2 regions of the uncultured Spongiibacter sp. genome follow, and region 2 is predicted to be linked to the other one. Evidence: predicted binding sites of a transcription regulator. Region 2 holds the regulator's gene; the other holds the start of a gene.
What was found. The regulator PhoB, encoded in region 2, activates phosphate uptake and scavenging genes when phosphate is short. The targets are predictions, from matches to a motif close to TGTCATAAANNTGTAACA.
Positions count from the first base shown of each region.

Region 1 (15,041 bases), on a different contig from region 2:
AGCATTGATGGCAAACAGTTCAGCGTGACTGACATCGTTTCAGAAACCGACGGAGACGGCGGCTTATCCGACGGTGACGATGTATGCACCACCACCAAATGGGGAGATTTCAACTGCGAAAGCGACGCCGAGGAGGCATTCAGCTTCATGCGCGTGGGCCGCTTCACGGTAAAATTGCGAGTAGAAGATGACAACGGCAGCGCCATCTATAGAAAAACCGCTACCGTTGAACGCAGCGCAGAGCGCCTGTTTGTCGAGAACCAGAGCAAAGCCTTTACATACGCCTTCCCAGATGAGGCCGATAAAATTTCGGTCAGGCTCTACGAAAACGGCTCAGGCAGAGTGGATTTTGGCCCCGATGAGTCAAGCACTATCGAACACAGCTGGAAGGTCAATGCGGCGGGCAGTCTCGATTACTATGAAACCATGGACGACGACTCAACAGGCTATTGGCTCTTTGCACCCATCAAAGACAGCCGCGGACGTGACATGGCGCTGATTAGCTTTTCGCATAAGGACGGCACCACGTCCCATGAAAGTGCCTTTTTTATCAGCGAGCTGGTCGGAGAGGTCGTCGCAAAATAAGCTCAATCTCCTGCGGGCATAAACTGCCCGCAGACACCCATTTCAACAGGCGCTATCGCAACAGCGCCGCCAAAATACTGCTCACCAACTCTCCCTGCCGGGTGCATGCCGTCTTCTGAAAAACCTGCTTTAACTGGTACCGCACAGTGCTTATCTTGCGCCCCAAGTGGTCGGCAATCGCCTGCAAATCCATGCCCGCTACTAAGTGCTCGCACACCTGTGACTCCGCCACCGTAAGTTCAAAATAGCCGGCAATTTGTTCGGCATTTGGTAACTGCCGGTGACCGGGCTCATAAATGGTAAGCAGCGCTCCGCCCGCCAATAACTCGCTGCTCTCTATCGGCCGCAAAACAAAGATCAGCGGTTGGCGACCGGTACGTTTTAAGAATAAGGTCTCGGTGTAATGCCCCTCGCGACCAATACTGGCGCGCACAACCTGTGTCGAGGCGAGAAAAAACGCGGACTGCAGCGCCGTCTCTGAAAAACTCAGGCGCTCATCGCGTATCGCCAGGCTGCGCTCGCGATCAAGCAATGCTCGCGCGGCCTTATTGGAGTGCAACACCGTGGAATAGCTGTCCAGCACTAACGTCGCATCGGGCAATACATCGATGACCGCAGCCAGGGATGACGACGCGTCGCTGCGCGATGCTAACTGCCGATTGAGGCCCACAGCCTGACGAATATAGGGAGCAAGACGGTTCAGAGCGCCAATTTCATGCGGCTGAAATGCACCCTGTTCCACGGTTCTTTGAATTGTCAGCAGCACACATTCATCCGCTGAGCTTTCTACAACAAGCCAAGCGGCATCGAGCATGCCCTGCTCTTCTTCCCAGCGTACAGAGCCCTCATCGGGGTTAGTCTCTTCGACATAGGTAAGCGCGGTCTGAAAAGCGCCTGGTGCCTGACGAATTGCCGTATTGATGACGATATCCACGGCAATCATGTCGCTGCCGATGTACCACTGCAACAACTCCTCAGAAAGGCCGTAGTACCAAACATTCTCCACCCGCAGGGGGTTGCGGCGAATAACCAACAGCTCAGCGGCTTCACCGCCAATAGACAGCGTCAACGTCTCGAGAAAGTGATGAAAACCCGCCGGATCAATCAGGGCACCGTAAAGGTGCTGAATCAACGCTGGCTCGTTGCTTAATGGTAGTGATTGCATCCCAAGTACTTGCGTAATGCCTGCTATAGCGTCCCGTCATCAGACCTGCCAGCTCATCCATGACGCTTGGGTCGATACCATATTGAACATTTACTGCCCCCACTCATCCACCGTGGGCAACGGCAACATGCCGCCGGATTATAGGCATGTGCCACTATGCTTGTCGCTGGCTTAGCAAGAAAAATTGAGAAGAGCTGAGAACTTACAATTGAAAAAGTAGGGGTTTCTTGCGACTGCGAGGACACAAAAATAGCGACGAAGCGTCGAGGGAACGGTTCAACGCTCGCTGGTTGCCAGCATCTTGCACAAAAGCGCCCGGCCTCGGCGTGGCACATCCGTACTGTGCGGTCACACCAATGACAGCTAGCTGTTCGTGACCGGCAAAGCCATTATCGGTGGAGACTATAGCGAGAGCTATTGAAGTAAGGCTTCATAAAATCAATAACTCCAACCTGGTGTATTTATTTGGCTCCTTTTTTATCATGACTTCATTAATCATGCATTAGTCATCCTACTGACTAAGGTCCGAAATCACTCTGCCAGCTTCCCGCTATCTGCCAGCGCCTCATATTTCATAGACATATAAACATAAATAGAAACCATATATATCAAATAAATAACATCAAATGGCCTGATTGAGGCCAATAACTCATGATTCCCGTAGCAGTAGCCAATCGAGCACGAATAGACCCCATAGACAGCCAGTAAAAATACCGATAAAAAGGCCACCAACTTCAGCTTCCGGCTAGGAAAGTAGTATTTTGAATAGAGCGCCATTGATAATACAAAAAATATACCCCCGAACAACATAACCTCTATATCATTTGATCGAAAAAATAATGGCAAAAGTGATATAGAAAGCGGTACAGAAAGCTGTTCGCGCTCATTGAGGGCTCTCATTTATTCCCACCCCATAAACAAATAATCCCAGAGGTCTAGATTGACGCCGTCGCTGTAGGGCCTTCTACCCAAAAAACGGAATGAAGGGTGCATAGCTCAATACATTTATTTCCACACCTGTATATTTTCACCATACACCTCCCTCGGCTAAAAATTAAAATTCATAATTATCGGTAAGGAATAACGCCACTATCCTAATACACCACAGCCGGATTGGGTTTCGGCGGCTCGCCTAAAGTCTCCCGGTAGGAGGGGCGGACACTGCCCTCGTCGGTTACGCCAAGTTCCCGCGCCAACTCTGCCCCGATCACGGTGTGGCCACTCAAGGCCTCTGCTTGGTTGCTGGTGGCCAAGGCATAGAGAATGTGACCGGTAAACTCCGGGCTCTCGGCAGTTTTGCTGAAGGCTTCGTATTGCGCTGGATTGACCTTGCTGGCAACAGCAGCGCGCTCGGTTTTGAGCGGCCCCATCCACACCGACAGGGTATTCACTCCCGAACCCCGCAAGTCTACGGCCATATCGTGGGCAAACTTATCCAGCCCGGCTTTCTGCGCGCCATAGGCGGGGCCGTGCATATAACAGGAGGCACCAAATGATGAGCCAAAAGCGATAAGCCCGCGCCCCTGCTCCACCATCATCTGCGCTGCATGCCAGCTGGCGATATAGGCCGAGCGCAATCCTACGTTGAGTATCTCGCAGGCCGAGATGTCTTTTTGCCAAAAGGGTTTCTGCTCAATGAGCTGCGGGTGCATATAGGTCGCGTTATTGACCAGTAGGTCAAGCCGCCCTTGCTCACGGCGAATTTGTTCAAACACCGCGGCCACGCGTTCGTCGTCACTGTGATCGCATAACACGGCAACACCCTTGCCACCCGCAGCCGTTACCGCAGCAGCAGTTTCCGCAACGGTGCCGGGCAATACCGAGCCATCCCAGGCTTTGGCATCGCCGGGCTCAACGGTGCGACCGGTAACATAAACCGTCATACCGTGAGCACCCAGCGCACGAGCGATGCCCGCGCCAGCGCCGCGACTCGCCCCCGTGACCAGCGCTACTTTTATCTCACTCACTTCGGGCCTCCTCATACTCTGTTAGTCGTTTCGCCGAGAAAATTCGGTGCCTCACCCGCCAACCCTGTGCGGTTTTCACCAGCCAGTCATAATAAGAGCCGAAGTGCATACAGTAGCCATCGCGACTTTTATCCTCGCGCGGCACCGGCGCAATAATGCGAAAAAATAGCCGCGCGCCATCACCGTCTTCCCGGGCATGGATGTTACACATCAAGTGGGCGAGTGGGTGCTGCCCCTCCTCCGCCATATAACGCTTTATCTCTGCAACACCTCGCAGGGTCACTAGGCCGCGCACTTCAAATACTGCGTCCTTGGTGAAGATTGAATCCATTTGCGCCCAGTCCCGATCGTCCACTGCGTCGCCGTACCGCCCTGGCAGTTCATGTAGCGCCAGTCGGTCAGCCAGGCTTAGCTCGTGTTTGCCTGTAGTCACCGTATTTCCCCACTCTCAGCTTATGCAACAGGCAATATAGCTATGCAGCAAGCGACACACATCGCCCAATAGCATCACAATTGACAACATTTCCATTCAAGACTGGCATCGCCCCTTCTAGAGGGTAAAATTGCGCCACCTGCACCCAGCAGCAGACGACACAACTAACCCACTGGAGCATTTTATGCCGCTAATCACTTTTATCTCTCACAACGGCGAGGCCCGCGAAGTCGAGGCCGAGAGCGGTCACAGCCTGATGCAAGCCGCACTCGACGGCGGTATCGATGACATTCTGGCCGAGTGCGGCGGCTCGTGCAGCTGCGCAACCTGCCACTGTTACATTGACGAACCCTGGCGCAGCAAACTGCCCGCAGCCGATGATATGGAACAAGGCATTCTCGACGGCGTACTCGAGCCCGAAGAGGGCAGCCGCTTAAGCTGCCAAATTGAGGTGCGCGACGACCTAGAAGGAATGGAAGTACGCCTGCCCGCCTCGCAATACTAAGCGCCTTGCTGACTGCCGCGATCGGCGTTACTGTGAAACGTAACAGCCGCCGACGCGGCCTTTAGTGGTATAGGCAAGTCCCTGGAATGAAGCACCCGGCAAAAACAATAATACTGAGCGCCACATTGCTCTTGAGCAGCGCCTGCAGCACACAGCCCACGCAACTCGAGCAATTTATTGCTGCCCCGGATAGCGATGCGGCTGCACAGCTGCTGCACCAGGAGGCGCTGTTCAACCGGCAACCCGCGCCCCTCAACACCCCGGACCAACACATTCTCGCGGTGACCGCAGAGATGCGTTACTTCGTCAACGAGCATGTGCCGCCGGTACTCACCCCGCGCGCCAGACTGCGCTATTTAGTCGATGCCATGGTGCGGCCCCAGCAATTGGGCATTCGCTACCAACCGGGTATTACCCAAAGTGCCGCGGACACCTTTGACGACCCACAAGGCGACTGCTTGTCGCTGAGTTTATTGTTTATAGCGCTGGCGCGAGAAGCAAAGCTGGATGTCTATTTTAATGAAGTCAGCGTGCCGCCTAGCTGGGAAATGCTGAGCAACAGCAGTTCAGCGATTTACAAACACATCAATGCCGTTGTCGACCTCGGCAATGGCCAACGCGAAGTTATCGACTTCAGCGTAGATATTTACGACTATCGCTATCCGCAAAAACGAGTCAGCGACGATATCGCCGCCGCGCAGTATTACAGCAACCTGGGCGTTGGCGCACTGAACAGCAAAAATTACGGCGACGCCTATCTCTACCTGCGCCGGGCGCTGTACCTCGGCCCTGACGAAGCCTATATTTGGGGTAACTTAGGCGTTCTGTTCCGCCGAGAAGGGCACAACGACGAAGCCGAGCTTGCCTTTCTAAAGGCGCTGAGTCTGGACCCGGAGGAGTCCGCATCACTCTCCAACTTGGCCCGGCTGTACCGCAGCAGTGGCCGCAAGGATCGCGCTAAGCAACTTGAGCAAGTCATTGAATCTCGACAGCGCGACAACCCTTTCTGGCACTACAGCCGTTCCCGCGCCGCCTTTGAAAGAGGCGACTATCCCCAAGCCTTGAATTCCATCAAACGCGCCATTCGACTGGACAAAAACGAGTATCGTTTTTATCAGTTTGCGGCCGTTATTTTTCGCAGCCAGGGCAATACCGACAAGTACCACGAATACGGCCTAAAGGCTGCTCACGCCAAACTCAAGCAGGGCAAATAGTCGGTCGGCGAGTCGCGTATTAATACCGTATAGCAATTCCGGGCATAAAAAAGGCGCCTCAGGGGCGCCTTAGTAAGGTTACTGACTTTATTTAGAATTCATATTCAATGCTAGCGCTAAAGGTCGTACCCACTTCCTCGCGGAACGTGGTCTTACCGTCGCGCTCGATTTCCAGCTCTTCATCCAGAATATTTTTCACCTTCACCTTCACGATAACGGACTGGTTCGGGTAGAAAGAATAGGTGGCATCCAATGAGTGGAAAGGCTGCTCAAAAGCGTCGGGCTCACCATTGCGACCGGCAAAGTAAAGGCGCTCGCCGAACACATTGTAAGACAGTGTTGCCGCGTGCATTTCGTCTGCCGAGTCAAACCCGAGAATCAAGTTCGCCGCATAGTCTGAGGCACCAACCAGGTCGCGCTTAGCATTGGTGGGCGCATCGGCATTGCTGCCGGCAACCAGCTCGGTATCCAGCAGAGTCAAGTTACCCTGAAGGAAGAAGGGGATAAGCGCATCGGAAAAGTCACCGAGGCTCTTCATAAACTCCACTTCTGCACCCAAAATCGTCGCGCTTTCGGCATTGACGATTTCAACAGCGGTGTTGGTGTCCCCCGCCGCAGCTTGGAACAGCTCAATCGGGTCACTGATGTCCTTGTAGAACAACGATGCGGTGAAGCTGTCGCTGTTACTAAAGAACCACTCCGCACGCAGGTCGTAGTTTTTAAACTGCGCCGGGCGAACATCGGGGTTACCGAACACCAGCGCGCCAGTCACTGGGTCCACGTAGCTGGAGTCAGCAATTTCACGCAGGTCCGGGCGAACCGTCGTTTCACTGTAGCCAAAGCGCAGCTGGAAGTCCTCGGCCCAGAAGCCGGGCAGCATGTACGTTGCCGCGAGCGAAGCGAAGGTATCGTCGTCGGTGAAGACGGCATTTTCGAGCTCGTCGATGATCGCTTGCTGACCACCGGACTCATTGCTCACGACAGGAATACCGTCAAAGTCGAGCGGATCCCAGGTCAAACCCACCTGCTGATAGTCTTCGTAGCGCAAACCAGCAACAACGCGCCAGGTATCCTGCCAGGTAACGTCGAGCTTACCGTAGTAGGCATCGACGCGGTTGGCGGCAATGTAACTTTCGGAGTTACTGCCAGCCACCTGGATTTGATAGCCATTGTTGGGGTCGAGAATATTCGCGTCACTGTAGACGCGATCCAGTGGGCCGCTGCGCACTGCATCCGATGCGTCCACTGAGCCCAGGCCGAACTGGGTCTGGCGATAGGTACGCGCCTTTTCCCAATACTCGTTACCACCGCTCAGCTCAACTTTCCAATCCATGCTGGAGAACGGCATTTTCACTTCCCAACCGTAGCTCTCAACTTCATCCTGGAGATCGGTAAAACGGTAGTCGGCAGCCGTCGCGTTTGCGGCAACGGTGGTGCTGCCATTCGGGCCTTCTACATGACGTGTCTGCACCGCAACTTCGTTGGGGATCTCAGTTGTCGATTCACTGTCGGAGTAGAACCAGTTAAAGCTCAAGCCTTCGGCAAAGGCCAACTGATCCCAGCCCAACTGCTCGCGACTCAACTCACCGAAAGTATGTTCACCGCGAATTTGGTTCACCACCAGCTCGCGCTGTTCAAAACGAATTCTGAACTGACGGTCCGAGATGTCCCCGCCCACAGGCTGATCGTTGTCATAACTATCGGTGACTGAGGTTTTGTCATCGGTGTTGCGAAGATAAAGGCTGGTTGTTTCCAGCGAGTGATCTTCGTTCAAGCGCAAACCAAAATTCAGGTTGGCAGCAATCGATGTGTTCTGCGTCGTCTCGTTTTTGAACTCGGCTTCGTCCTCGTCAGATACCGAACGCACTTCCGACGACTTATTGCGCCAGCTGCGGTCATAGGACAGCCCAGCCAACACGCCAAACTCAATCTCTTCGGCATCGCCAAGATAGAAACGGTTACCGGCGTTAACTTCAGCAGAGAAGTTATCGTCGTCATCAGTTTCGTAAATATCGATATTGCGATATAGGTTCAACGCCAACTCACGGTTGAGCTGTTCAGCATCGGCCAGTGTTGCATTGGGGTTTGACTGGCGCATATCGGCGAGAATATCGTTGCGATCAAGGCTACCGCCGTATTGACGCAGGGCTTGCTTGAGCTTGTAAGAAAGCGCTCGCGTGCCATCGTCGTTGCCATAAATATCGTCACTGCCGCCTTTGTAGGTCAGCAGCCGGCCGTCGGAGGCACTGTTGTAGTCCGTGCCAATCTCAAGGCTAAACACCAGATCACTGGGAATACCTTTAGTGCGTATGTCCACATTACCACCACCAAAAGCGGCCGGCATATCAGAAGAATGCACCTTCTGAACCGCCAGGCTCTCAACGATGGACGTTGGGAAAATATCCAGCGGAATAACACTGCGCGTCAGGTCTGGAGAGGGAACCACTGCACCGTTTAACAAGGTGCTTGAGTAACGCTCACCCAAACCGCGGACAAAAACAAACTTGTCATCAATTAAGGTAACACCGGGCACGCGGCGCAGCGCGGCAGCAACGGTTGAATCACCGATACGACCAATCGCCTCAGCCCCGAGAAAATCCACCGCGACTTCTTGCTCCAGCCGTTCAATCACCAGGTTTTCGGCGGTGCTCTTCAGGCGGCCAACAACAACCACTTCTTCCAGTGGCTTGTTAAAACTGAGGTCGCTGTCGGCCTCTTGCGCCACCGCCGAAACGGCGAGGCTAAGAGCGCTCAGGCTAAATGCCGGCAGCAACCCTTTTTTAATCATCTGCTTTTTCATCAGTAAAGACCTACTCGTATTTGACCTGTCTTCAACAGAAAGGGCGCCGTAAGGCGCCCTCTGTTTTACGGCTCTGGCGTTAGACTCTGCGTTCGCTTATTCGAACCACAGGCCTTGGCCGCGGTTAGCGGGGTCCAAGCCGTAGGCCCAACCCGCAGTCCAGTCATCGTCTTCGGTGACTGCGCCGATGAAGGCACGACCATCAGCGGGTGTTACTGTTGGGGCAGCACCATTCACTTTCATGTCGGCCAGTGGCAGCGAGTAGAAGCCTTTCAGGATTTCCAGATTGGCATTCGCATCTGCAGTGGGATCTTCACCCGCTTCCAGCGACTGGTATGTGTCGTTGCTGGCCTGCAAGAACTGCAGCTGTGTGGTGCCGTTGGGCAGATCATCACCGTCGGTCAGATCCTGACAAGCAATTATGCTGCTCTCAATTTTCAGATCGCCATCTTGAGCCGCTTTCAGGCCTTCGTTATCGATGCGCACACAGTAGTTGTAGTCGTCATCCGCCAGCTTCACATCGCCTTTGTAAGCGGTGGTGATCAAGGCATTTTGGATAGTTGGGAAATGCGCTTCACGAATACGCATGCCCTGACCGGGATCATGGGTACCAGTACCGTTTGGCTGACCACTCACCTCTGTCGCGGATACGATACAAGTCAGGTTCTTGATGGTTGCTTGCGAGTTCAAGCCGCGAGCGATGAAGTCATCAATGGTTGCCTGGTCTTTGCTTGAGTAGCTGCCGATACCGTCAGACTCTACACAGCGGTTGCCATCGTTCTCAGACTGAATAACCAGTGCGTAGTCGATCGTGCCGCGGTAGCCTTCATCGATATCGATAGAGTCGTCACGCACGTACATGCCGATGTAGTGACCCACGTTTACCGCACCACCAAAGAACTCGATGCCGTCGTCGTAAGTTGAGTAGGCTTGCAGGTAATCAACCGTGGTGCCCGATCCAACAGCGTTGAAAGAAATGCCGTTCAGCTCGTTGTCTTCCTCAACTTCGAAACCGGTGTGCTTAACAATGAAGTATTCCAGCGTACCCGAGCTATCTTCGTTGTTGTCACCGCCGTAATGCGTTTGGCCAGCGCCCGCTTTACCTTCTGCAGCAACGTGACAGTCACTGGTCGCCAAGTTGTTGTTCGCAAAAGAGCCGGTGTAAGAACACTTATTGGTGACACCGAAGCCGTTAATGATCAAACCGCCCCACTGTTGCACGTCCTCAGCGCCAACGGAATCTTCCACAGCATCTGACACTGACGTGATAGTGATGGGCGCGTTCATCTCGCCTTCTGCGATGATTTGTGAACCGCGGTTAATCACCATGTAATCGTCGCTAGACTGGAAGGCCAACGTAGTGCCAGCTTCGATCTGAATGCTTGCACCGTCACCACCCTTGGTGATGCCTGCTGCATTCAAGTCTGCATCGTTATCGTAGTTTTTACCCACTACCAGGCTATCGCGGAAGATGTGCACACCGCCGTTGCTCAGCTTGGCAAATACAACCGGGTTGCCGGCAGGCGTTTCGATCGGGTTGGTCAGGCTCACGAAGTCAGGACCGTAGATGCAGTTCACACCGTCCAGGCTGCCTTGCTGGGTTACGCCGTTATCGCTGTAAGACGCACAGGCATTGGAAGGCGTACCACCACCATTCCCGGTGCTGTTGTCTACAGAGTTGTTTTGGGCGTTGATATTAATATCACCGCCGCCACCACAGCCTACCAGCGCCATCGCTGAGGCCATTGCTGTCATTGCGAAAAGCTTTTTCATGGGAACTTATCTCCGGAACCTTTTAAATAGGGCATAGCTTGTTGTCGTTGAGGCGTATGTTAGGCAGGCAAAGTGACAACTCAGTGAATAAACTATGACGAAAATGTTTCAGCCGGTGTTTTTTGCTTATTTTTTAGACAAAGCCGCCATAAGAAGCTAATTTGTATTTGAATAACAAGACCTTAGAGAACAACGCAGGGGCTCAGCGAGCCCCTGCCTGGCAAAAAACAGGGAGTAATGCCACCTGCAAGTCATAAAAATGTCATAAAACAGAAATACACTTGTCGCCGGTTTGTAACATAAGTGCCACTTCTTTCATTTTGGGTGCCTAAACAATGAAAACGATCTCTTCTTTAGCATGCAGCGCATCAATTGCAGCCTGCCTTGTAACCAGCCACGCCTTCGCCGATAACCAGCAGGACTCCGCCCTACTGAAGCTTCTACAAGAAAAAGGCATTATCAGTGCCGAGGAAGCGCAATCACTGCAGGCCGAACAAGCGCGACGCGCACAACAGCAAGCGACCGTCAGCATGGGCAGCAAAGGCCTGAAGATTGAAAGTGCGGACAAGCAAGCCAGCATACAAATTGGCGGTCGCCTGCACGCCGACTACGCCACACACGACCACGAAGCGTTCGCCAACCAGGAAGATGCAATTGACGGCACACAAATCCGCCGCGCTCGTCTCTACGCTAAAGGCAAACTGAACGGTCGCTGGAAGTACGTATTGGAAAGTGACTTCGCGGGCAATAAGGTCAGCGTTAAAGACGCCAACCTGAGTTACAAGCTGACCTCTGCCCCCATCACACTGACTGTCGGTAACCAAAAGCATGCGGTCAGCATGGAAGTAGAAGAAAGCTCTAACGACATAATGTTCACCGAGCGCTCACTGGTTGCTGCACTCACCACGCCCTACTTTGACCGCGCCATTGGCATCACAGCAGCCAGCGGTGGCAGCAACTGGCACGCTAAAGCCGGTTTGTTCGGCGACGGCATTTCTAACAATGATGCCGATGAAGGCCACGGTTTCGGCGCGCGCGCCAGCTTCGCCCCGGTTCTGAATGACAATACCGTTGTCCACGTGGGTGCATCTTATGGCCTGCGCAAAACCAGCGACGACGGTTTGGCGAATGGCAAGAGCCCCTCGTTCTCATATAAAACCACTAACTTCTCTGACCTTAAGCCCGTGAACGCCAGCGTTGCCGACATGGACAAGGTCGAGATAGGCGTTTTCGAATTTGCCGCCATGCACGGTGCGTGGTCGGTACAAAGTGAGATTGCAGCGAACAATGTTAGCCGTGACAGTGGCGACGACCTGAGCTTTTCCGCGCACTACGTGCAACTCGGCTACAGTATCTTTGGTGGTCAACGCCGCTACAAAGCGTCTGAAGGCGAATTTAAGTACTTCAATGTGAACACGCCATTCAATGCCAGCACCGGCGATTGGGGCGCATTGGAAGTCGCTGCACGCTTTGATCAAATTGATCTGGAAGATGACAATATCAGTGGCGGCGAAGCCAAGCGCTTTACCCTGGGCTTGAACTGGTATCTGAGCCGCAACATGCGCGTGCTGTTTGATTACAGCCGCAGCTACGACCTGGACGGCGGCGCGATCCAGAACGATAAAGGCGAGGTTGCTGACAATATAGACAGCTTTGCTATCCGCACACAGTGGGCGTTCTAAGCTAACGACCCCGGAAACAAAAAAGGCCATGCAGCAATGCATGGCCTTTTTTTATCACTCGATCTTGGCAGCAAAGCCTGAGATCGCCGCCGCTTACTTAGGCGAAGGGGTGGCGCAGTACGATAGTTTCAACGCGGTCTGGGCCGGTGGACACGATATCGATGGGCACATTCAACAACGCCTCAATGCGCTTGATATAGGCGCGGGCATTGTCGGGCAGCTCATCCAGCGACTTGGCACCCACTGTCGACTCAGACCAGCCCGGCAGTTCCTCATACACTGGCGTGATTTGATCGTAGTCCTCACAATCAAATGGCGCAGAAATCGACTCGCCCGCAGCATTGCGATAGTCCACGCATACCTTCACGATATCCAGGCCGTCGAGCACATCCAGCTTCGTCAGGCACAAGCCGGTTACACTGTTGATGCGCACTGATTGACGCAGGGCGACCGCATCAAACCAACCACAGCGGCGGGCACGACCGGTGGTTGCACCAAATTCATGCCCCTGCTTGGCCAGGTGCTCGCCCACACTGTCGGACAATTCCGTCGGGAACGGACCACTGCCCACACGCGTGGTATAGGCCTTGGTGATACCCAGCACGTAATCCAAATACAGCGGACCAAAACCACTACCGGTCGCCGTGCCGCCCGCGGTGGTATTGGACGAGGTGACAAAGGGGTAGGTACCGTGGTCGATATCCAGCAATGATCCCTGAGCACCTTCAAACAAGATGTTGGCGCCCTCTTCGCGGTAGGCGTGCAAGGCACTGGTAACATCGACAACCATCGGGCGAAGCTGCTCAGCCATTTGCAGGGCTTCTTTCAAGGTTTTTTGATAATCAACCGCCTCTGCCTTGTAGTACTGCGTCAGAGTAAAGTTGTGATACTCCATCACTTCTTTCAGCTTTTCGGCGAAGCGCTCGGCATTAAATACATCACCCAGGCGCAAGCCTCGGCGCGCCACTTTATCTTCGTAAGCCGGGCCGATACCGCGGCCGGTCGTACCAATCTTGGCAGCGCCACGTGCTATCTCGCGGGCATTATCCAAAGCGATGTGATAAGGGAGAATCAGCGGGCAAGCGGGGCTTAAACGCAGGCGCTCGCGAACTGGTACACCACGCTCTTCGAGCTCGGCCATTTCTTTGAGCAGGGCTTCTGGCGACAGCACCACACCGTTGCCAATCAGGCAGGTGACGCCTTCGCGCAAGATACCTGATGGAATCAAGTGAAGAACGGTTTTCTCACCGTCAATAACCAGAGTATGGCCGGCGTTATGGCCACCCTGAAACCGGGCGACCGCATTGGCCTGATCCGTCAGCAGATCGACGATCTTGCCTTTGCCTTCATCACCCCACTGGGTGCCCAATACCACTACATTCTTACTCATATCCGCATCTCTGGATAACAGGTTGTGACTTAACCCAGTGGCTGTACTTGCCACTGGCCGTTCTGTTCAATTAATTGGCGATCACACGCTTCGCTAGGCTGCTGCCCCGGCAAACCCGCGACGACCTTTTCGCCCGCGTCTCGCAGCTGCTGTATTGCTTGCCACTGCTCAGCCGAGTCGCTGTGCGCCGCGAAAATTCCCTTCACTTCAGCCGGTGCCGCAACCAGTGACAGCAGGGCTTTTAGATCAAGACTAAAACCGATAGCCGAGCGCGCGCGACCAAATACCTTGCCAATATCGTCATAGCGACCACCGGAGGCCAGCGCCTGTCCGTGCTCACTCACCAGCGCCGAAAACACCAAACCGGTGTGATAGTGGAAACCTCGGAGTTCGGCCAAGTCGAAGTAGAAACTGAGGGACGGCATGCGCGCCATGAGGCGCTGCTGCAACGACTGCAGAGCGTGGATAGCGTCAACCGCAGCCGGAATATTGGCGAACAATTCAAGGCCGCGTTGCAATACATCATCGCCGCCGTGCAGGGCATTCAGGCCACTCAGCTGTCTAGCCGTTTCGCCATCGACCGCCAGCTCATCAATAAAGGTCCCTAATTCGGCAACGGCCTTGCGCTGTAATATGTCGAAATAGCGCTGCTCTTGCTCGTCACTGAGACCAGCGGCATCGACCACCGCCTGATAGACCGCCACGTGACCGATATCTAAGGTCAACTCGCTGAGGCCGGCAACGTGCAGCGTTTCCAGCATCAGACAAATAATTTCCAGGTCACTGGCCTGACTGTTGTCGCCGTATAACTCTGCACCGAGCTGGATCGGCGAGCGCGAAGCCAGTGGCTTCTTCGGCCGGGTGTGCAGCACACTGCCCGCATAACAGAGACGCACCGGGCCTTCACGTTTTAAGCTGTGGGCATCAATACGCGCCGCCTGGGGGGTAATGTCTGCGCGCAGCCCCATCAGCCGACCGGTCAGCTGATCGGTGACCCGGAAGGTCATCAGGTCAATGTCGCTGCCCAAGCCAACCAGCAGTGACTCGGTGTATTCCAACATGGGCGGAACGATCAACTCGTAGCCCCAACGCTGGTATAGGTCTAGCAGTTTGCGGCGCAGGCTCTCTACCTGCTGAGCCTGTTCAGGCAGCAGTTCTTCCACTCCATCCGGGAGCAGCCAACGATCAACCAGGGTCATAAATCCACAATCTCTTGAAGTCAGCGCAAGACGCTCAGCATTAGCAGGCCGGTCACCATACTCAGCAGGCCCACCCACCTAACAGAACGGCTGTCTAAATCAGCCATGCGATAGGCCAGCATGCGCCAGCGGTCAGGACTCAGAAAGGGCAAAATGCCTTCAATGATCAGCACTAAGCTGAGGGCCACTGCCAATTCCTGCCACATTGATCCCACCCGCTAAAAACAAAAAATCCGCGCCAGGAAACGTGCTGCTTGCATGTCCCCTGCCCGGATTCGCGGATGATACCACAATCGCCGCCAATGGCGGCATTGGCAGGGCGCATTCG
Region 1 is NZ_CAXGPO010000022.1:3,546-18,586, reverse strand. It holds gene ABNS66_RS10730 (hypothetical protein) at 1-585, shown strand, start outside; gene ABNS66_RS10725 (hypothetical protein) at 638-1,750, opposite strand; gene ABNS66_RS10720 (hypothetical protein) at 2,282-2,650, opposite strand; gene ABNS66_RS10715 (SDR family NAD(P)-dependent oxidoreductase) at 2,845-3,717, opposite strand; gene ABNS66_RS10710 (nuclear transport factor 2 family protein) at 3,710-4,150, opposite strand; gene ABNS66_RS10705 (2Fe-2S iron-sulfur cluster-binding protein) at 4,335-4,655, shown strand; gene ABNS66_RS10700 (tetratricopeptide repeat protein) at 4,742-5,869, shown strand; gene ABNS66_RS10695 (TonB-dependent receptor) at 5,961-8,669, opposite strand; gene ABNS66_RS10690 (serine/threonine protein kinase) at 8,766-10,442, opposite strand; gene ABNS66_RS10685 (porin) at 10,778-12,124, shown strand; gene ABNS66_RS10680 (adenylosuccinate synthase) at 12,222-13,514, opposite strand; gene ABNS66_RS10675 (ATP phosphoribosyltransferase regulatory subunit) at 13,544-14,713, opposite strand; gene ABNS66_RS10670 (DUF2065 domain-containing protein) at 14,734-14,901, opposite strand.
Region 1: ABNS66_RS10685 (porin) is a predicted target of PhoB. The motif match lies at 10,692-10,709, and genes of this name have one in related genera.

Region 2 (15,041 bases):
GAAGCCGTCAATCGCTGCTCTTCGGTCATCGTCTGAGCGGCGTTGGAGCTTAAAACGACACGTTCTGTCGACGCTTCTGGCGCCGTTTCCACTTCACTATTTACCGTGCCATTAGGCGCCCGCGATATTTGTTTGCCCGAACCGCCAGGGCCCCCGCCCGGCAAAAACACCTCGGCAAGTGCTGCTGCCTCAACATTTAGCGAGACAGATTCCTTTAGCAGGTCCTTTTCGCCGCGCACAAAGGCCTGGGGGTTAAGGCGATAGACCGCCTCCATCAGGGGCAGTTGCTCACCGCCTCGGGCACGCCGAATGCGCGACGCCACTCGCCAAAGGCTGTCCCCGCGCACGGTGGTATACGTCGATGTATCAGCGCTAATAGGCCTCGCCGGTGACGATTTCGCGGGGCGATTACCCTGCGCTGGTTTTCCCGATGCCAGCCGAGTGCTCACTGCACCCGCTTGGGCCGCACTTGCCAACGCCGGTGCCTGCGCAGGCAGGTCGAGCAGCAATGTGTATTCGCGCTCAATCGTACCGGTCGGCCAGCGCACCGATAAAACGAAATTCAAAAAGGGTTCAACAATTGGCGTGGTGCTACGTAAATAAATTACGCCACTGCCAGAGGGACTTAATTCGCTGCGCACCGTCAGGGTTCGGGTATCGAGCCCGCCCATCGCACTATCGCTCTGCGCATCCCACACCGGCTTCACATCAATCAGAATTTGTTCGGGATCCAAGCCCTCGGCACCACTGATGACGACACGAGCGGCCAATGGCTTGCCTAACACCGAATCCAGCTCTGCACGACCTAAACCCATGGCTGTCGCATCGGGGCTGACGGCGACCGCTAGTAGCAGTGGAATAAAAGCAGGGGCTCGAAGTTTCTTCATTGCCGTATTCTCGTTTATTGTTGTGATTCACTTCACATTTATCAATACACTACAGCTTACAACATTTTGAGTTAAAGTCGCGCAGCAATCGCTGCTTAGTGGCCTGAGCGACGCTGAACAACAGACTGCTGGCAAGCAAAATGAAAAGCTGGCGACATGACATGAAAGAAATGCTTCAGCGTCACAGCACTGTCACGTGACTGCGCTAAGATCACCGCTTATCCACAACAAGTTTTCCCCAGATACAGTGAATAAGCTTGTGGATAAGGCTGTTCAATTCTCCGCTGAGCGGCGTCTCATCAACGCTACCGTCGCGCGCGTAGTTTTTGATCAACCTTTGGCGATCTGGCGACGACGTGACACCATTACCACAATAATCAAAGCCATTACGGCGGCCGCGCAAAAGTACGGGTAGCTCGGCGCGATTCGGTATAAGAAGCCCCCCACGAGCGGCCCAGCGACAAACCCAAGTCCCGCCACCGAGCCAAGCAGGCCCGCCAAACCGCCCTGCTCATGGGGCTCGACAACCAAGCTGGCACTGGCACCGTAGGCCGGGCCGGTCAAACCCATACCAAAACCGAACAAGCCCATCGCCGACAACAACATCGGCAAGGTGTCTGACAATGCTAATAGCAAATACCCGGCGCAACTGAACGGCAGCCCCATAAACAGCAGGTTCATTGGCGACCCGTTGTAGCGCTGTACCACCACAAATTGCGCAAACAGCATGGCACCTGATGACACGATCATCGCAGCGGAAAACCACTGTGCCGCCGCCACACCGTCGAGTGACAGTAAATCCTGAAAATAAAACCCCAGCGTCTGCTGAACCATGCCCAGCAAGCTGTAAAGCGCAAAACCGATGAGGATAAACAGACGATACCTGGGGTCGAAATACGCCATGCGCTTCGGCCGCTTGCCGCCGCTGCTATGCGCTGGAATGGCTGGCAAATAACGCCAGACCAAAATCGCAACCAATGCGGCCAGCGCGGCTTGCAAATATAGCGGCGTTAAATAACTGAAGGCGACAAACCACGCCAGCGCGGGCCCCAGCATTACCCCCAGTTGATTAAAGGCCTGCAATTTCGCCATCCCCTGCGCGCGCCGGGAAATATCGGTGACATCGACCATATAGGCAGCCGATGCCGGGTGGGTCGCCGACATCAAAGCGGCGTGAATACCGCGGCTGAACATCAGCAACACGTAAAGGAGGCCGCCACCGAGTATGCTAACAAGTCCCATCCACGCGACCGCGTTGAACAGCATGGTACCAATGGTGTAGCCGAACAGGCCGATAATAATGATCGGCTTTCGCCCCCATACATCGCTCTTTCTTCCCCAGTAGGGTGAGGTCATGAAAAAAACGAGCGCGGTAAGCGCCGACAGCGAGGTGATTGCCATTTCCTTGGGCGCAATCGTTAGTTCGGTAAAGGGGAGTTGCCAGAGCATTTCATGCAGGGCCAGTTCGCGCCCCAACATTGGCAGCACCGCAAACACCACGCTCTGGCCCATCCCCACCGCCATCATGGCGGCGTAAAGCGAAATCATCGCCCGCCAGTCAGACCTCGGTGCACTGCCTGTTTCCGTCACTCAGCTATCCTCTTGCCATCGGTTTTTATCTGCCACGCCATCTGGCACACTTTGATACAGCGTGATAGCGGCTGGCTATCGTCCGTTCGCGGAGCATGCATTTTACACAGCCACTCCTTTTGCCAACACAAACCAAGCGGGAAACATGTCAAAGGTTCAGCAAGACGTACCATTGAGCCAGCGTTGGCTGGACCGAATTGAACGCACCGGCAATCGCCTGCCACACCCGGTCGTGCTGTTCATTTACTTCTGCGCGATCGTCGTTTTGCTGTCGGCATGGCTCACGGCAACAGGCGCTAATGTTCAGAACCCCAGCAGTGGCGAATGGCTTTACACGCGCTCGTTGTTGTCCCGCGACGGCCTGCTGTGGATGCTACACAATGCGGTGGGTAACTTTGTGAGCTTCGCGCCTGTCGGCTCTGTGATCGTCGCGATTATGGGTATTGCGGTGGCGGAACACTCCGGCTTGCTCGGCCATGTGTTGACACAATTCGCACGACGGGCGCCACCCAAGGCATTGAGTGCGGTGATTGTATTCACCGGCGTATTATCCAGTATTGGTTTTGACTCAGGCTATGTTGTTTTAATCCCATTGGCGGCGATCGTTTTTCGCGCCGCCGGACGCTCTCCGCTAGCGGGCATTGCCGCCGCATTCGCCGGGGTATCTGGCGGGTTTAGCGCAAACATTCTCCTCGGCCCGGTCGATGCAATTTTGGCGGGGATCTCCACCGAGTCACTACAGCTGATTGACCCGCAGGCCTCGGTGAGCGTCAGCGCAAATTATTATTTCATCGCCTTTTCTACCCTGCTTATTACCCTCGTCGGCGCATGGGTGACGGAAACCTTGGTAGAGCCTCGACTGCAGCGCCCTGGGCAGACAGAGAGCACAAGCACGCCCCCGGAAGCCTCGGCCAGCGAGACAAAAGCGCTGCGCCGCGTGCTGCTTTTTAGCGTACTTTATGTCGCGGCGCTCATCGCGGCGGTCGTCCACCCACAGGGGCCATTGCGCAACCCTGACCCCAGCGGTATGGCAGCCCTGCCTCTGCTGCAGGGAATTGTGGTGTTTATTGCTGCATATGGCGCACTCGCCGGGATTATTTTCGGCTACAGCAGTGGCCGCTTTACGCGCAGCAAAGACTGGGTAGACGCCATGGAGTCAGGCATGAGCACCCTGGCCGGCTATCTGGTGCTAATGTTCTTTGCCGCCCAGTTTGTCAATTATTTTTCCTGGACGGGCATTGGCGCATTAACGGCAATTAAAGGCGCACAATGGCTTGCCGGGCTCGAGCTTTCCACTACCAGCCTGCTGATTAGCTTTGTGCTGTGCAGCGCGGCCATCAACCTATTGATCGGCAGCGCGTCGGCAAAATGGGCATTGATGGCGCCGATATTCGTCCCCATGCTGGCGATGCTCGATGTGGCACCCGAGGCCGTGCAAATGGCTTACCGAATTGGTGACTCCAGCACCAACATCATCACGCCGTTAATGCCATATTTTGGCGTTGTGGTGGCCTTTATACAGCGCCACGATAGCAAAGCCGGTATGGGCACGCTGTTAGCATTGATGCTGCCCTACTCCCTGTGTTTTATCGTGAGCTGGTCCGTGTTACTGGCGGCCTGGGTCGGATTGGGGATTCCACTAGGGCCGAAATAAAAAGGACCGAAATAAAAAAGGGCCACAAAAAAGCCGCCCTCAGCCAAGCTGGGGCGGCTTTCGACTACTGGCGTCACGCCTTATTTTTTCTCTTGGACAGCCGCACTCATCTCATCGATATTCACGTGACGAACATCCGCGCCCTTGGCCAAATAAATAACGTGCTCGGCAATGTTGCGCGCGTGGTCGCCAATACGCTCCAGGGAACGCAGCGCCCACAGTACCTGCAACACCGAAGAAATGGTGCGCGGATCTTCCATCATATAGGTCACCAAGCTGCGCATAGCGGTGCCGTATTCCATATCGACGGAGTGATCTTCTTCCGCCACATCCAGAGCCATATCACTGTCTACACGGGCAAACGCGTCCAACGCGTTGCGCACCATGCTCAAGACATGGTCACCAATGTGGCGAATCTCTAACACGCTGCGCGGCAGGCCACCCAGTTCACCCAGCTTAATTGCGGCTTCGGCAACTTTTGTGGCCTCATCGCCCATACGTTCCAGATCACTGATGATTCGGCTGATCGACAACACCAGGCGGAGGTCGGTCGCCGCGGGCTGGCGGCGCGCCAGGATAATGGTGCACTCCTCGTCGATGGACACCTCCAGCGCATTGACGATACGGTCGCCACGCTTCACTTCATCAGCCAGACCACTGTCCTGACTCATGAACGCAGTAGTCGCATCGGCAACTTGTTTCTCGACGACCCCACCCATTTCCAGCATACGGGTTTTAATATCGTCCAGCTCAGAGTTGAACTGCTGAGAGATATGGTGAGCGTGTAAGTCTTTATCTTTCATTCCCGCATCCTATTGGCGCCGAGCTAATGGCCTAGCCTTAGCCGTAACGACCTGTTATGTAATCTTCAGTTTGTTTATTGGTCGGATTGGTAAACAAGGTATCCGTATTATCAAACTCGATCAGTTTGCCCATATACATAAATGCAGTGTAGTCAGAGACTCGCGCTGCCTGCTGCATATTATGCGTAACGATGACAATCGTGTACTTGTCTTTCAGCTCATTGATCAGTTCTTCGATCTTAAGCGTTGATATGGGATCCAACGCCGATGCTGGCTCATCCAGTAGCAGGACTTCCGGCTCAACCGCAATGGTGCGCGCAATGACCAAACGCTGCTGCTGGCCGCCAGACATGCCTAGCGCGTTATCGTGCAGACGGTCTTTCACTTCGTCCCATAAGGCGGCACCGCGCAACGAGCGCTCGACCACTTCATCCAGCACCCGCTTTTTATTCACACCCTGAATACGCAGCCCGTAAGCGACATTCTCATAGATCGACTTGGGAAAGGGATTCGGCTTTTGAAATACCATTCCGACTCGGCGACGCAGCGTTGCCACATCGACACTGCGGTCGTAGATATCATTGCCGTCCAGGCGAATGGCACCCTCAACCCGGCAAGTATCGACCAGGTCATTCATGCGATTGAAGCAGCGCAGAAGGGTCGACTTACCGCAACCGCTGGGGCCGATAAACGCCGTGACCTTTTGACGAGGAATCTCCATATTGACGTCAAACAACGCTTGTTTGTCGCCGTAGTACAGATCCAAACCGTCGACATTCAGAGTAATGTCCTCGTCGGTAATAGAGGCTTCATTGCGTACCCGGCCAAGCGATTCCATATCGATTGCGTGACCAGCTGTAGCAGTTTTGTTGGTATCCATAAATTTTACCGTCATGGCTGTGCCAATTACATTTCCAGAGATTTGTATTTTTCGCGCAGATGATTCCGCAGTGCCACGGCACTGAGGTTCAGCAGCGCAATGATAATCACCAACAGCAATGCCGTAGCGTACACCAGTGGCCGCGCTGCTTCGACATTCGGACTTTGAAAACCAACATCATAGATGTGGAAGCCCAAGTGCATAAACTTCTGATCGAGGTGGAAGTATGGGAAGTTGCCATCCACCGGTAGCGACGGTGCCAACTTGACCACCCCGACGAGCATCAACGGCGCAACCTCCCCGGCGGCACGAGCAACGGCCAGAATCAGGCCAGTCATCATCGCCGGACTGGTCATGGGCAACACCACCCGCCACAGGGTCTCGGCCTTCGTGGCACCCAGGGCCAGACTGCCCTCTCGCAGATTGCGGGGAATACGCGCCAAGCCCTCTTCGGTTGCCACAATAACCACCGGCAGCGTCAGCAGCGCCAGCGTCACAGACGCCCACAGAAGTCCCGGTGTACCAAAGGTTGGTGACGGCAGTGCTTCGGGGAATAGGGCCTGGTCGATTTCTGCCCCAACAAAATAGATAAAGAAGCCGAGCCCGAACACCCCGTATACAATCGAAGGTACGCCCGCCAGGTTATTCACCGCAATGCGCACGATTCGCGTCATCAGCCCCTGCTTGGCGTATTCGCGCAGATACACCGCCGCGATAACACCGAAGGGCGTTACCAGTACCGACATAATCAGCACCATGATCACTGTACCGAAGATCGCGGGAAAGATGCCGCCCTCGGTATTCGCTTCGCGGGGCTCATCGGTGAGAAACTCCGCAAACTTGCCGAAGTAAAAACCGACCTTGTTGGCAAAGTTCATGGTATTGGGCTTGTAGGCGTGGACCACCGTCGACACGCGTTGCTCGCGCTGCTGGCCCTGCGCGGTCTCGACAATAAAACTGTCTCGGTTCCACTCGGCATACAGTGCATTCAGCTCTTTTTGCAATACCGCATAGGCGGCATCCAGCTCAGCGCGTTCGCTGTCTATTTCCAGCTGCTTTTGGGCGCGCTCAGCGGCAGGTAACGCTTCATCGAGTTCCAAGCCGCGCTGGCGCAGACGCAGTTTTTCCAAGCGGTAGTTGATCGCGCCAATCTCTTTCTTTTCAACGCGCTCGATATCATGGTGAATGGTTTCAGCACGTTCGATACTCTGCTGAAACGCCTGCCACAGTGCTTCGTCATCGGCGGCGGCGATCGCCTGGCCATCGCGCTTCAAACCGCGCAAAAAGCCGTAAAAGTTGCCCCACTCACGGCGCTCGAGAACAATCGCTTGTTCTGGGTAATACGTGTTCTGCAGGTAGCGACTTAACACCCATTTAAAATCCGCACCGCTAACATCGCGGTTGCCGACTTTCACCAGCTCTCGCTGGATAAACGGCTCGTCGGTATCGAGTGTAAAGCCAGCGCTGAGCAGCTGCTCGATCGCCACATCCTCGCTTTCAACCCGCTCAGCCATCACCACCGCTGGGGTTGCATCCGGCAACTGATACTCTGCGACAAAAACATCGGCGGGCCAAAAGTGGCTGAAACCACGCACTGCCAACAGTATTAACAAACCGATAACGGCCAGTGTGCTGACGGTCACCGCAGCGGCGTTCATCCAAATCAAGGGTTCGCCGCCCTTGAACCAGGCCGTCAGCCCCTGCTTTTCTTTATCCTGTAAATACATGATGTATCCCGAATCAATCAGAGGTTGCCGTAGCGCTGACGCAGACGCTGTCTGACCGTCTCCGCAACAGTGTTAACAACAAACGTAAACATAAATAGTACAAAGGCCGCCAAGAACAACACCCGGTAGTGACTGCTGTCGACTTCCGTTTCACCAATTTCTACCGCGATATTTGCCGCCAGCGTCCGCATACCCTCGAAGATATTGGCGTCCATAATTGGGGTATTACCAGTGGCCATCAGAACGATCATTGTCTCGCCGACCGCGCGACCCATGCCGATCATCAGGGCTGAGAAGATACCCGGGCTGGCGGTGGGCATAACGACACCAACCAGGCTTTGCCAAGGCGTTGCACCGAGCGCCAGTGATCCGTAACTAAGGTGCTTGGGCACCGAGAAAATGGCATCTTCAGCGATGGAAAAGATCGTGGGGATAACGGCAAAACCCATTGCCACACCCACCACCAGAGCATTGCGCTGGTCGAAGGATATGCCCAGATCATTGGTCAACCAGGCGCGCATATCGCCCGCAAAGAATGCCCTCTCCATTGGTGCGCTCAGCTCAACGCATGCGATTACCAGACCAATTACAACGGGAACCAACAGCAAGGGATGCCAGCCTTCGGGAACGCGGCGACTCACGCTCACGGGTAGTCGCGACCACAGCCAAGCGAAAATGAGAATACCCACTGGCAGCGCAATAAAGATGCTGAATACCGCGGGCAAATTGCGCTCGATAAAGGGTGCCAGCCACAGGCCGGCCAAGAAACCGAGAATAACGGTAGGCAAGGCCTCCATTAACTCGATGAGTGGTTTAACCTTGCGGCGCAGCGAGGGCGCCATGAAATACGCGGTGTAAATCGCACCACAAATCGCCAATGGCGCCGCAATTAACATGGCATAAAAAGCGGCTTTCAGGGTGCCAAAGGCCAGCGGTGCAAAGCTGTACTTCGGCTCAAAATCATTGTCTGCCGCCGAGGACTGCCAAACATAGTCGGGCTCGGGGTAGCTTTCGTACCACACCTTGCTCCACAGCACAGACCAAGAGACCTCGGGGTGCTCATTTTCCACGGCGAAGCTACGGATCTCCCCTCCCTGCAACTCGACAAGGAGGCGATCCGCCCGCGGCGAAATTGCCATGCCAAGCACATTTTTTAATTCCAGCTCTTCACTCAGCAAACGGCGTTGCGACGTGCTGTAGAAGATATCGAGGTGACCGTCATCGGTAATGCTGACAAAGCCTTTGCGGCGGTGTTCGGTCAGCAGCATCGCGGAGGGGCCACCTGCCGTAAACTGGCGCACAAACTGCAAACCGTATTGTCCGCCCTGCTGAGCATTGCGAACCACGAACCACTGGGACACGCTGCCATCCTCGGCGGCGGTGAGCAAAGAAATACCGCCTAACAAAAAGCGTACATCACTCAGTGCCGCGCCATCAGTCACTTCGCCGCGATCAACGATCTCCAGGCTGCGCAGGCTAATCAACCGGTAGCCACCTTGCTGGCTCAACACGTACAGCCACTGCTGGCGAGGCCCGATCAATAGATAGTCGGCGGAGATATCCAGCGTTGGCAATGCCAGGTTTTCTTCGACCAGGGTGATTTCTTCACTGAGGAAGTCTTCTTCTTTGGTCCAGCGGCGTCCGACCAAATGGCCGTCACTCACGGCGACCACCACCAGGGCTTCCTCACTGTCGCGCACGGCTAGTCGACTCAGGGCCGCGTCGCTAATTTCCATGCCGGCTTCGCCATAGGGAAAGCGCAGAGACGGCGTAATCAGGCGTTGATCCTCGGGGTAGCTCACGCGATAGTCATGTTTGGCCAGCAGAGCTCGACCGTCTTCCATACCCACCGCGAATACGCGGGTTTCTTCTGACTCCAGTGCAAAGCTGCTAATCGCTGCAGTCGTTGGCAGCGACCGCTTGAGAACCTGTTGACCATTCTCGGTATTAAAAAATACGGCATCCCCGTTTTCGGCAAGGCGAAAACCCACCTCGGCCTGTTCTTCCATTGCCAGATACAATGGCGCGGCGGCCACTGGCAATTGGAACTGTTCCTCTGACTCGATGCCAGCCGAATTAAACAGCGGCAGAATTTCATACAGCAGATAGAAAAAGATCAGCAGAATGGACAGCAATACCCCAACACCACCGCCGGTGATAGTTGCTGTGGTCATGCCATCTTTGACTTGGCGCCATCTGCGTTGGGCCGATGCAGTTGCGCGCACCTCTGATTGCTTCATAAGTCTCGGGCTCTTTGAGGAACTGGCGGGGATTTTATGACGATAATGTTTCAGTTTTGTTACAGATAAAAAATGTGCCACAAACTCACGTTTGCAGCACATTTTACAGCGACATCATGTCGGCATTTTTACAGCTCTAGCTTTTTGCGAATTTTCTCTACAACGCTTGCTGGCAGCGGGATGTAGCCATCTTTGGCAACGATTTCCTGACCCTGCTTTGACAGCACCAGCTTAACGAATTCGCGCTCTAGCGGCGTAAACGGCTTATTGGGTGCTTTATTCATGTAAACGTAGAGGAAGCGTGACAGCGGGTAGCTACCATTGATCGCATTTTCCGGCGTGGCGTCAACAAAACTGCCCTTCTCATTCTTGGACAGCGGAATAGCGCGAACGCTTGAGGTCTGGTAGCCGATGCCAGAATAACCGATGCCGTTAATAGAGGTAGACACAGACTGAACCACTGATGCCGAGCCTGGCTGCTCGTTTACACCATTTTTAAAGTCGCCTTTACACAGTGCCTTGCCTTTAAAGTAGCCGTAGGTGCCCGATACCGAGTTGCGACCGAACATTTGAATATCGCGCGCCGACCACGACCCATCCATGCCGAGCTGACCCCAGCGCTGGATATTTTCCGGGTGGCCACACTTGCGAGTGCTTGAGAAAACCGCATCGACTTCGGCGATGGTCATCCCCTCAATGGGGTTGTCCTTGTGGACAAACACCGCCAGGGCGTCAATAGCCACCGGAACCGCAACGGGTTTGTAGCCATATTTCGCTTCGAAGGCTTCGATCTCTTTGTCCTTCATCTTGCGGCTCATTGGCCCCATGTTTGAAGTGCCTTCTGTCAACGCCGGGGGCGCAGTAGAGGAACCGGCTGCTTGAATCTGGACGTTAACGTTTGGGTAAGCGCGTTTGAAGTCTTCGCTCCAAAGCGTCATCAGGTTTGCCAGGGTATCTGAGCCAACGCTGGAAAAAGTGCCCGATACACCCGCCGCTTTTTCGTACACAGGCAGCGCCGGATCAACTTCAGTGGCTGCCGCCACCCACATAGAGGAAAGGCCAAATGCGGCCGCCATCAGACATTGCTTCAGTTTCACAGGTATCTCCCGATCAATAAAATTGGTAACACGGCTGTCATTTTAGCGGCGCTAGATGACGGATTTATTACAATGAGAAATCAGTTTACCCGAGTGATTAATGAACGTGGAAATAAACAACTGAACGTACTGCCATGCCCCGGCTGGCTGGAGATTTTCATCTCGGCCCGGTGGCGCAACAAAACATGTTTCACGATCGCCAAACCCAAGCCTGTACCGCCGGTATCGAGGGAGCGACTTTGATCAACCCGGTAGAAACGCTCGGTTAGACGGGGAATGTATTGCGGCTCGATACCAATCCCGCTGTCCTGCACTTCCAAAACACCGTGGCTGTCATCCTGGTACCAACGCAGCACAATTCGGTCATCCTCGGCGGTGTAGCGCGCGGCGTTTACCGCCAGGTTAGACAGCGCGCTGCGTATTTCCGTCGCCTGCCCTTTCAGGGCAATGGCATCGTCACATTCGATGTCAATCTGGCGGTTGCCCTTGGCGGCCGCCAGGGCTTCTTCGCGCACCATTTCCATCAGCGGGCGGATGCGTATTACTTCATGCTCGCTGGCTTGAGGGACGGATTCCAGTCGCGACAAGAGCATTAAATCTTGAATGAGGTGATGCATGCGACGAGACTGCCGCAGCATTTGATCGATGGCGCGATCCCAGCGCGGGTTGTCGCCACCGTGCTCAGAAAACGTCTCCAGGTAACCATTGATCACCGTCAGTGGCGTGCGCAACTCGTGCGACACATTCGCGACAAAATCTTTGCGCATTTTTTCGAGACGGTGGGTTCGCGTGACATCGCGAGCAAACAGTAAACGGTTACCCTCTGCGAAAAAGCTGATGCTTAAACTGAGCTGTATCTCGCTGTTTACCGGCGACGCCATTTCAAAGGGCATGGCGTATTTTTCTGCTTCGTAGTAGGCAACAAAATTCGGGTTGCGCACTAAATTCAGCAGCTGCAAGCCGACATCTTCATCCCTGCGCAGCCCCAGTAGATCCATCGCCGCATCGTTGCACCATTCGATGTTGCCGTGACGATCCAGCATCACCACAGCATCTGACATCGATGCAAACGATGAATGTAAGTAATCAATAATTGCTTGTAACTGATCACGATCTCCCGAAGCATGCTTCTGCATATCGTAAATCGTGTCGAAAATTTGACCCCACATGCCAATTGCCTCTGGCGGCTCGGTACCCAAGCCTCTATATAACCAGTCGCTCAGTCGTTGAAGTTGCCATAGCAGCCAGGTGCATATCACCGCTGCAACGATAAAAACGGGCCACACTCCAAGGTCGAACGCTGTTGCAAACACTGCCGCCGCTGCCAATGGCAGCACTACGCGAACAAGCTCCGTCTTCCAGCCGTAATACCGCATAGAGCAGCGCTAGGCGCTCACCCCCGTTGCGGAAAAACGGTAGCCAGTACCGCGAACGGTTTGAATCAGCTGCCCGAAGTCTCGCTCGCCGGTCAGCAGCGCTTTGCGAAGCCGGCGAATATGAACATCTACCGTGCGCTCTTCAACATAGACATTGGTGCCCCATACCTGGTCAAGCAGTTGACCACGGCTATAGGCACGCTCTTGGTGGGTCATGAAAAACTTCAGTAATTTAAACTCGGTGGGCCCCATATCCAAAGGCTCACCATTGGCAAACACGCGGTGACTGGCGGGGTCGAGTTTGAGGCCATCCACCTCAATGGTCTCTTCCTGCTCAGGCGAGCTGCCGCGGCGCAACACTGCCTTGATGCGCGCCATTAGCTCTCGGGAAGAAAACGGCTTCGTAATATAGTCGTCGGCACCGACATCCAGGCCCTGAACACGGTTGTCTTCATCGTCTTTAGCGGTGAGCATGATCACCAGCATATCCCGGGTTAAATCTTCCCGGCGCAAGCGGCGCAGCAGCTCAATACCACTGGTGACTGGCATCATCCAGTCCAGCAGTACCAGATCCGGGCGCTGATCAACAATAATTCCGTGCGCTTCCTGCGCGTTGCTCGCTTCGATGCAGTCGTAACCGGCAAGCTCTAGCCCTACGCGGATCATCTCGCGAATGGCGGCTTCGTCATCGACGATGAGGATGGTCTTTGTGCTCATGCTCTTCCCTTGTAGCCTGTGGATGCTTGAGCCTGCATTAAAACGGCCTTTAATGACAATTATATGACAACGACTCGATCAAGGCGCCAGCCGTTGCCCCCAATCTTAGTCGAAAACGACAGTTTTATTACCGTGCACTAACACCCTGTCCTCAAGGTGGTTGCGAAGCGCGCGTGCCAGAACGCTCTTTTCAACATCCTTACCCAAACGCACCAGATCATCCTTACTATGGCGATGCGACACCCGAATGACGTCCTGCTCGATAATCGGGCCTTCATCCAGCTGCTCAGTGACGTAGTGGCTAGTGGCACCGATCAATTTTACGCCGCGATCATAGGCCTTCTGGTAGGGGTTCGCGCCAATGAAAGAAGGCAAAAAGCTGTGGTGAATATTGATCATTCTGCCGCTGTAAGCACGGCAAAACTCCGGGGGAATAATCTGCATATAGCGCGCCAGCACGACACAATCAGCGGCATAACTTTCGGTTAGCTCCTGAATACGAGCGTGGGCCGGCGCCTTGTTTTGAGGGTCGACCGGCACATACTCAAACGGAATTCCATGCCACTCGACCATGCTGCGCAAGTTCTCGTGATTTGAGATCACACAGGGAATATCACAGTACAGCTCGTCGCTATGCCAGCGGTGCAATAAATCTGCAATACAGTGTGAGGCATGGCTTGCCAGAATCACCACCTTGCGCCGCCGCGCTGAGTCGACCAGCTCCCACTCCATGTCATAGGCCTGCGCCAAGGGCGTAAATGCCTCGCGCACTGCCTCGGCACCGATACTCAGTGAATCGGCTTTAATCTCATTGCGCATGAAAAACCAATTGCTGTCAGCATCCGCGTGATGATTGGCTTCGGTTAGCCAGCCCCCCTGGTCGGCGACAAATTGACTCACTTTGGCGACAATGCCAACGCGGTCTGGACAACTGGTGATCAAACGGTAGGTATGTTCCATCTTTACAACAACATCCTTGCAAAAAAATCTTAACCCTTGTTCAGTATTGCCCGCACTGCCTGAGGCAGGTCTGCGGGAAGCACAACGGTCTTGGCATTGTCGGACGCTGACAACTGACGCAGCGAGTCAGCGTATTTTTCACCCAGCAGATACAGCACGGGCAATTCATCACCTTTAACGGCCTCCGAAACCAACTCAATCGCTGCACCGCTGGCCTTAGCCAACACCACTTCCGCCTGGGCGTCGCGACGCGATGCTTCCAGACGCCCCTCAGCTTCGAGGATCGCAGCCTGCTTCTCACCTTCGGCCTTGGTCACCGCCGCGCGACGTTGACGCTCTGCCGCGGCCTGTTCTTCCATGGCACTTTGCATGGTGGGAGATGGATTAATGTCTTGGATTTCCACCGTTTTAAGTGTGATCCCCCAGTCGGAAATATCGTCTGAAATCCCCGCTTTGAGCTTGGCCTTGATTTGCTCCCGCGACGACAGGGCCGAATCCAACGACATTTCGCCTACAATTGAACGCAGCGCAGTCTGTACTAGGTTTTGGATGGCAATAGTGTAATTCTCAACACCGTAGACAGCCTTCTCAGGAGAAACGATATTTATATAGGCCACCGCGTTGGCAATAATCACCGCATTGTCTTCAGTGATGACCTCCTGGGAGGGGATATCCAACACAATATCCTTGGTTGTTAGGCGATAGGCCACTTGATCAACATAGGGAATAATAAAATTCAAACCGGGGTTCAAGGTGCGGTGATATTTACCCAGGCGTTGCACAATGTGTTTGTAACCTTGGGGAACGGTCTTCACCCCCATCGACAGCGTGACCACAACCAATACAAACAACGCCCCTGTAATCGCTAAACCATCCATATTCTTCCCCTAAAACCTCGTAAAATGAGCCTGCCAGCAACGGTATTATTCGGCAGCTTTGGCGCCGCGCTGGCGGCGTACTATCAATGAATTACCAGAGATATCTTCAACAACGACCCGGTCTCCAACGATCAAGGGCTCGCGACAAATATAACTCCATTCGTCATTACCCAGCACCGGTATACTGAAGCGCACTTGCCCCTCGCGGTGGTCCCCAACGCGCGTAACCATA
Region 2 is NZ_CAXGPO010000019.1:2,692-17,732, reverse strand. It holds gene ABNS66_RS10035 (hypothetical protein) at 1-887, opposite strand, end outside; gene ABNS66_RS10030 (MFS transporter) at 1,218-2,477, opposite strand; gene ABNS66_RS10025 (AbgT family transporter) at 2,623-4,131, shown strand; gene phoU (phosphate signaling complex protein PhoU) at 4,212-4,934, opposite strand; gene pstB (phosphate ABC transporter ATP-binding protein PstB) at 4,972-5,772, opposite strand; gene pstA (phosphate ABC transporter permease PstA) at 5,841-7,541, opposite strand; gene ABNS66_RS10005 (ABC transporter permease subunit) at 7,559-9,715, opposite strand; gene ABNS66_RS10000 (phosphate ABC transporter substrate-binding protein PstS family protein) at 9,910-10,878, opposite strand; gene phoR (phosphate regulon sensor histidine kinase PhoR) at 10,959-12,254, opposite strand; gene phoB (phosphate regulon transcriptional regulator PhoB) at 12,264-12,971, opposite strand; gene purU (formyltetrahydrofolate deformylase) at 13,077-13,931, opposite strand; gene ABNS66_RS09980 (SPFH domain-containing protein) at 13,961-14,809, opposite strand; gene ABNS66_RS09975 (NfeD family protein) at 14,855-15,041, opposite strand, start outside.